2 linked regions of the Pyxidicoccus trucidator genome follow. Each later gene encodes a partner of the first gene's protein in a complex. Links are inferred from orthologs where the notes say so. Each region holds a gene or a part of one and is shown in the gene's direction. Other genes may lie near its edges. The genes, in order: G4D85_RS33300 and smc.

Evidence for each region.
Region 2: the proteins of G4D85_RS33300 (region 1) and smc are in contact, whole or in part, in a crystal structure (PDB 3ZGX), measured with the Bacillus subtilis proteins. The link is inferred for Pyxidicoccus trucidator from one-to-one orthologs.

Annotation. Positions count from the first base shown.
Region 1 is NZ_JAAIXZ010000014.1:141,893-144,986, forward strand. Bases 137-2,927 are described here. They hold G4D85_RS33300 (segregation and condensation protein A), read left to right. Parts: upstream 137-992; coding sequence 993-1,862; downstream 1,863-2,927. Other genes in these bases: trpS (tryptophan--tRNA ligase), read left to right, coding at 137-828; scpB (SMC-Scp complex subunit ScpB), read left to right, coding at 1,849-2,835; G4D85_RS33310 (pseudouridine synthase), read left to right, coding at 2,860-2,927. Also shown: more of trpS, read left to right, coding at 1-136; more of G4D85_RS33310, read left to right, coding at 2,928-3,094. UniProt on the Bacillus subtilis protein: Participates in chromosomal partition during cell division. May act via the formation of a condensin-like complex containing Smc and ScpB that pull DNA away from mid-cell into both cell halves.
Region 2 is NZ_JAAIXZ010000027.1:111,043-115,543, reverse strand. What follows is about bases 234-4,431. They hold smc (chromosome segregation protein SMC), read left to right. Parts: upstream 234-628; coding sequence 629-4,231; downstream 4,232-4,431. Other genes in these bases: G4D85_RS44490 (hypothetical protein), read right to left, coding at 4,364-4,431; G4D85_RS44500 (TapB family protein), read right to left, coding at 234-342. In the rest of the region: more of G4D85_RS44500, read right to left, coding at 1-233; more of G4D85_RS44490, read right to left, coding at 4,432-4,501. UniProt on the Bacillus subtilis protein: Required for chromosome condensation and partitioning.

The DNA of each region.
Region 1 (3,094 bases):
GCCATCCTCTTCCGGCAGAGCGACGTGCGCGAGGTGCTGGAGCTGTACTGGATTCTCGGCACCGTGACGCCGCTGGCGAACCTGGAGCGCGCCACCAGCTACAAGGACAAGATCGCCAAGGGCATCAGCCCGGACTTCGGCCTCTTCGCCTACCCGGTGCTGATGGCGGCCGACATCCTCCTCTACAGCGCGGACATCGTCCCGGTGGGGAAGGACCAGGTGCAGCACATTGAATTCGCGCGCGACTGGGCGGTGAAGTTCAACGCGCAGTATGTGCCCGGCTACGACCCGGCGGACCCGGAGGGCAAGGAGCGGGGCCACACGCCCGGCATCATCAAGCTGCCCGCCGCGCGCCTCCAGGAGTCCACCGCCGTGGTGCCCGGCATCGACGGACAGAAGATGTCCAAGTCCTACGGGAACACCATCGACCTGTTCGGGGACGAGAAGGAAATCAAGAAGCGCATCATGTCCATCAAGACGGACTCCACCCCCGTCGATGCGCCCAAGCCGGTGCCCCAGCAGCCGCCCTCGACGCCCGGGCTGGTCAGCGACGCTCCGCTCTATGACCTGCTCAAGCTGATGCTCCCCGAGGCCGAGTTCCGCGACGTGGACGCCAGCTGGAAGGCGGGAGGGAAGGGCTACGGCGAGTACAAGAAGAAGCTGCTGGAGGCCTACCATGCGACCTTCGGCCCGGCCCGCCAGCGGTACGCCGAGCTGGTAGCCGACCCGGCCGGGGTGGAGAGCATCCTCCAGGACGGCGCCAACCGCGCCCGCCAGGAAGCCACCCGGCTGATGGAGCAGGTCCGCCGCGCGGTGGGCATCCCCTGAGGTGGAGTGACTGAACGGGCTTTCACTGCCGATTGTTTGACCCTCCTGGGGGGCACTGCTAAGGAGGTGTGTCCCCCCGACTCGCGCCCCAGGCCAAGCAAAGTCGGGCCTTTACGCGATGACGAGCCGTTTCCCACACCTTCGAGGGCAGCCAAGGACATCCGGTGAGTGAGGAACGGCACGCACCGGCCGACGAGGCCCTACGTGAGGGGGAGCTGCCCCGTACCCCGGGCGACTCCTTCCGCGTTGCGCTGCCCAATTTCGAGGGGCCGCTCGACCTGTTGCTCCACCTCATCAAGGAGCACCGGGTCGACATCTTCGACATCCCCCTGGCGCTGATCACCGAGAAGTACCTTCAGCACCTGGAGCGGATGCGGGAGATCAACCTGGACATCGCCGGGGAGTTCCTGGTGATGGCCTCCACGCTGGCCCACCTGAAGTCCCGCATGCTGCTGCCCCGGCAGGACGCCGCGGCGGTGCAGGAGGGCGCGGAGGCGCTGGCGGCGGCCGAGGAGGCGGAAGACCCGCGCGCGGAGCTGGTGCGGCGGCTGCTCGAGTACCAGAAGTACAAGGACTCGGCGGAGCAGCTCGCGACGCAGGACCTGCTCGGCCGTGACGTCTTCACCCGCAACGTGCCGGTGGAGGCGGTGCCCATCCCCGAGGAGGAGGTGGGGCTCCAGGAGTTCAGCGTCCTCAAGCTGGTGGAGGCCCTGGACCGGGTGCTGGAGCGCCTGCAGCCCAAGCTGCAGCACGAGGTGGTGCGCGAGCGGGTGACGCTGTCCGAGGCCATCCTCCGAATCGTCGAGCGCCTGCGGCCGCATGGACAGGTCCTCTTCGACAGCCTGTTCACCGAGCAGGACACGCCCACGCGCCAGGAGATCGTCATCACCTTCCTGGCCATCCTCGAAATGGTGAAACGGCGGCTCATCCGGGTGGTACAGGAGGAGGCGATGGGGCCCATCCTGCTCCTTCCCAACGGGGATGCCCTGGAGAAGCTGGCCCCCACGGAGGTCGACGAAAGTGACTATCGGTAGCAACGGCCCCGAGGACGAGACTCCTGCCCCTGGCACGCCCGGCGGCCCCGGCCCGTTCTCCGAGGACGAGATTGCCTCCGTCACCGGCCCCGGCGATGCGGACGAGCTGGACGAGGTGGAAGCCGCCGCGATTGAAGAGGACTCGGACGACGACGTCACTCCCGATTTGGAGACGTCCTTCGAGAAGCTCATCTCGAAGAGCCGGAAGCTGTCTCCGGACCGCATCCGCACCGTCATCGAGAGCGTGCTCTTCGTCGCGGAGCGGCCACTGTCGGTGGAAGAGCTGTACATGGCGACGGGCATCGACCGGGAGCTCATCGCCGAGGCCATCAACCAGCTGTCCGGCATCCACCGCGACGGCATCAGCGGCATCGTGCTGCACGAGGTGGCGGGCGGGTGGCAGTTCCGGACGGACCCGCACTCGGGTGAGTACGTGCGGCGCTACCTGCGGGTGAAGCCGCAGCGGCTGACGCGCGCGGCGGTGGAGACGCTGGCCATCATCGCGTACCGGCAGCCGGTGACCCGGCCGGAGATTGAAGACATCCGCGGCGTGGACTGCGGCGCGGTCCTCAAGGCACTGATGGACCGCAAGCTGGTGAAGATCCTGGGCAAGCGCGAAGAGGTGGGGCGTCCCATCCTCTACGGCACCTCGCGCGAGTTCCTGGAGTTCTTCGCCCTGAAGGACCTCTCGGCCCTGCCGACGCTTCGTGAGTTCCACGAGCTGACGCAGGAGCACCGGGAAATCGTAGAGAAGGAGACGCAGCCGGCGCCGGCTGCGGCGGGGACCGTGGACACCCTGGCGGACCCGGGTTTTACGAAGCGGATGGAGAAGAGCGCGGCGGCAAGCGAGGCCGCGCTAGAGGAGCTGGAGCAGGCCATGGAGGCCGCTGACCGGACACAGAAGGTCAGCTCCAGCGTCCTGGACACGCCCCCGAAGCCCGTGATGGGCGAAGAGGGGCCCAAGCCCGAGTGACGGGCATGACGGAAGAAGGCAAGGATGGCTGCCGAAAGATTGCAGAAGTATCTGGCCCGCGCGGGAGTGGCTTCGCGCCGGCACGCAGAAGAGCTCATCACCGCAGGCCGTGTGACGGTGAACAACGAGACGGTGACGGAGCTGGGCAGCCGGGTAGAGCCGGGAACGGACCTGGTCGCGGTGGACGGGACGCTGGTGACGCCGCCGGACACGTCCTCCTACTACCTGCTCTACAAGCCGATTGGCGTCGTGACGACGC
Region 2 (4,501 bases), on another replicon or contig:
CACGGCCACGCCCTCGGCGCTCACCACCTGTACGTCCATGCCGGACGCGGAGAGCAGGGTGCCCTCCAGGCCGCCCAGGCCGGTGCGGATGCCCTCGGAGGTGCAGGTGGCCTCCGTCTGGCCCTGCCGGTTCTTCAGCTTCACCGCGACGGTGCCCTTGAGGCCCTCCGGCACCGGCGTCACGTCCTGGGTGGAGAGCACCATCTCCGAGGACTTGCCTGCCCGGTAGGTCAGCTTGAGGCCGTCCTCCAGCGGGAAATACGGGTTGGGGCAGGCGGCCGGGGCTTCGACCGCCGCCGTGTCAGACCGGGGTGCTACGTCCGGCGTAGGGGTCGCTCCCATGAGGAGCGACATGGCGAGAAAGGGCTGGAACGTAGGCAACCTCCGGAAAAAGCAATTGGAAGGTAGGGTGGGGCTCCCACTTTGCAACCCCACGGAACGGCCGTCCGTACGCCAAGCCTGCCCTGTTGAAGGGCAAGCAGCCGAACGTATGGCCACCTGAGGCATGGTCACGCTTGATCGCCCGGGGGGCGACTGGTACTCCTGCTGATCGTTCCGGAGCCGAGTTTTCGGCCTCGCGCTCGTTTTATTCCCCCGTACTCCGTGCGTCTCCCAGGAGCCCGCTGGCATGCGAATCAAGCGGTTGGACATCACCGGCTTCAAGTCCTTCATGGAACGGAGCGTCTTCACGTTCGACGAAGGCGTGACGGGCATCGTCGGCCCCAACGGCTGCGGCAAGTCCAACGTCGTGGACGCCATCCGCTGGGTGATGGGTGAGCAGAGCGCGAAGAACCTCCGTGGCCGCGGCATGGAGGACGTCATCTTCAACGGCTCGGAGAACAAGCAGCCCCTGTCCATGGCGGAGGTGTCGCTCACCTTCCTGGTGGACGACACGGACCAGCTCGCGCCCCAGTACCAGGGCTTCTCCGAAGTCACGGTGACGCGGCGCCTGTTCCGCAACGGCGACTCCGAGTACCTCATCAACAAGACGCTGTGCCGCCTGCTGGACATCACCGAGCTGTTCCTCGGCACCGGCGTGGGCACCAAGGCCTACTCCATCATCGAGCAGGGCCGCGTCGGCCTCATCGTCTCCAGCAAGCCGGAGGACCGGCGCCACCTGCTGGAGGAGGCCGCGGGCGTCACCAAGTACAAGGCGCGCCGCAAGGCCGCCGAGCGGAAGATGGAGGCGACCGACGCCAACCTCCTCCGCGTCACGGACATCACCAACGAACTGGAGAAGCGGCTCGACGCGCTGTCCCGCCAGGCGAAGAAGGCGGAGAAGTACAAGAAGCTCAAGGCGCGCATGCGGGACATCGACCTGCACGCGGCCAGCCACCGCCACCTGGAGCTGCTGGCGGAGAAGCAGGTCCTCAAGTCCCGCCTGGAGAACCTGGGCACGGAGGAGCGCGAGAGCCTGGACCGGGTGAAGGACCTGGAAGAGGGGATTACGCGCCGCCGCGCCGAGCTGGAGGCCGAGGCCGCCGCCCTCCAGGCGCTCGCCGCCGAGGTGCACGCGCTGGAGAGCAGCGTGCAGCGCGACACGCAGGAGCTGTCGTACGGCAAGCGCGACATGGAGGAGACGCGCGCCCGCGTGGACGCGGCGAAGGTGGAGCTGGACGGGCTGCTGGCGCGGCAGACGGAGATGGCCGAGGCCATGGCCGCGCGCGAGGCGGAGCTGTCGGGCATCGCCGGCTCGTGGAAGGAAGACGAGGTGGCGATGCAGGTGGCGCAGGAGGAGCTGCGCCGCGTGTCCCAGCTCCAGACGGAGGTGGCGCTGCGCCTGGAGCAGGAGCGCGCCGGGCTGGTGGCCGTGGCGGGCCGCCTGGCCAACCACGAGAGCAACCTGGTCAACCTCGCCCGCCAGCGCACGGATTTGGAGGCCCGCCGGGCGAAGCTCCAGGGCGAGCTGGAGACGCTGCGCGCGCAGGAGTCGCAGCTGGAGGCGGTGCGCGGTGACGTGGCGAAGCGGGTGGAGGACACCCGCCACCTCGCGGCGGAGCTGGCCGAGCGCAAGGGGCAGGAGGAGGACGCCCTCAGCCGCACCCGGGCCGACTTCACGGAGAACGAAATCCAGGTCATCGCCCTGCGCGAGGAGCTGAGCGACAAGCGCAGCCGCCTGTCGTCCCTGGAGGACATCCAGAAGAACTACGACGGCTTCGACCGGGGCGTGCGCGCCGTCATGATGCGCGCCGGCACGGTGGCCCGGGAGCAGGGCATCTTCGGTCTGGTGGCCGACGTCCTCTCCGTCACCCAGCGCTACGAGCGCGCGGTGGAGGCCGCCCTGGGCGAGCGCCTCCAGCACGTCATCGTGGAGAGCCGCGACAAGGGCGTGGAGCTGGTGGAGTACCTCAAGGGTCACGCGGAAGGGCGGGGCAGCTTCCTGCCCGTGCCCGCGCTGGACTCGCTGCCGCCCGCGCTGGAGCCGGACTTCAGCCGCCCCGGCGTGCTGGCCCACGCCCCACGCGAGGTGACGTGCGAGGATTCGCTGCGGCCCCTGGTGCAGCTGCTGCTGGGCGACGTGGTCATCGTCCAGGACCTCGCCGTGGCGCGGGCGTACTCGGAGGCCGGTGGCCCCGCGTGCACGCTCGTCACGCAGGAGGGCGAGGTGTTCCGGCCGGACGGCACCATCGTCGGTGGTGAGCGCGAGGGCGCGGCGGTGGGCGCGCTCCAGAAGAAGCGCGAAATCGCCGAGCTGGCCACCGAGGTGGCCCGGGTGGAGGAGCGCTACAACGAAATCCTCACCCGGCACTACACGCTCCAGAAGCAGATGGGGCACACCGAGAGCGTCCTCAAGGGGCTGGCGAAGAACCAGCACGCCGAGGAGGTGAATCTCGCCAGCCAGGAGAAGGACCTGCACAAGGCGGGCGAGGACCTGGCCCGGGTGCGCGAGCGCGTGCGGGCGCTGGAGTCCGAGGACGCGCAGCTGGCGCAGAGCCACAGCGCGCTGGCCCACGAGGAGGAGACGAGCCGCGGCGAGGTGGCGCACGGCCAGGCGGACCGCGAGGGCCGCGAGGAGCGCGTGAAGCAGCTGGCGGGGGAGCAGGAGTCCCTGCGCCAGCGCTCGGAGACGGCCAACGGCGAGCTGACGGGCCTGCGCATCAAGGTGGCGGCCGGCAGCGAGCGCGGCGAGTCCGCGCGCAAGGAGCTGGAGAGCCTCGTCACCCAGCGCAAGGACATGGAGACGCGCATCACCCGCCTCCAGGCCACCGTGCTGGAGGGCGGCTCGCGCTCCGAGGAGCTGGAGCGGCGAATCACGGACACCGAGGGTGGCCTGGCGAAGCGCGCCGACGAGCACCGGCTGGCCGCCGAGGGCCTGGAGTCCCGCCGGGCCGCGCACACCACGGCCTCCGCCGAGGTGCGTGAGCAGGACGCGCAGTTCCGCGAGCTGCGCGGGCGCGTGGACGAGCTGATGCAGGGGCTGTCGCAGATTTCGCTGCGCGAGCGCGAGATTGCCCTGGAGCTGGAGCACCTGTCCGCGGGCATCCGCGAGCGGCACCAGGTGGACCTGGCGCTGGAGCTGCACAACTTCCACCTGCTGCCGGCGCTGGCTCCGGAGACCGAGGCCGAGCTGAAGGATTTGCGCGCCCAGGTGGAGAAGATGGGGGAGATCAACCTCACCGCCATCGACGAGCACGCGGAGCTCTCCAAGCGCTACGACTTCCTCGACGCGCAGAAGAAGGACCTGCAGGCGTCCATCGAGCAGCTCAAGGAGGCCATCCAGCGCATCGACGCCGCCAGCCGCGAGCGCTTCAAGCAGACCTTCGACGTGGTGAACGAGAAGTTCCAGGCCATCTTCCCGCGCCTGTTCGGCGGCGGGCGGGCCAGCCTCGTCCTCACCAGCGAGGGGCCCAACGCGGAGCCGGGCGTGGAAATCGTCGCCCAGCCGCCCGGAAAGAAGCTGCAGAGCATGAACCTGCTCTCCGGTGGCGAGAAGGCCCTCACCGCCGTGGGCCTCATCTTCGGCATCTTCCTCATCAAGCCCACGCCCTTCTGCCTCCTGGACGAGGTCGACGCGCCGCTGGATGAGGGCAACGTGGGCCGCTACAACGAGATGGTGAAGGAGATGAGCAAGCAGTCGCAGTTCATCCTCATCACCCACAACAAGCGGACCATGGAGATCTCCAACACCCTCTATGGCGTCACCATGGAGGAGCCGGGCATCTCCAAGCTCGTCAGCGTGCGCATGCGCGAGGCCGGCGCCGCCAACGACGACAAGGTCTCCGCGGCCTGAAGTCCCGGGGGCCCTTCGCGGGCCCCCTCCGGCGGGAGACAGCACCCCTGAAACACAGAAGGCGTGGGCGCCGGAATCCGGGCACCCACGCCTTCGTGCTTCTCCAGGCCGCGGTCCTGCCGCGGGCCCTGGCTACTTCTTGTAGCTCTTCTTCGGGCAGGCGCCCTTGTCCTGCGTGGCGATCTTCTGCGCCTCGGCGAGCTCCTTCTGCGTCTCGTCCAGGTTCTTCTGGGTGGCGGCCTCCGCCTCGGACCAGCCCTCCGCGTCCTT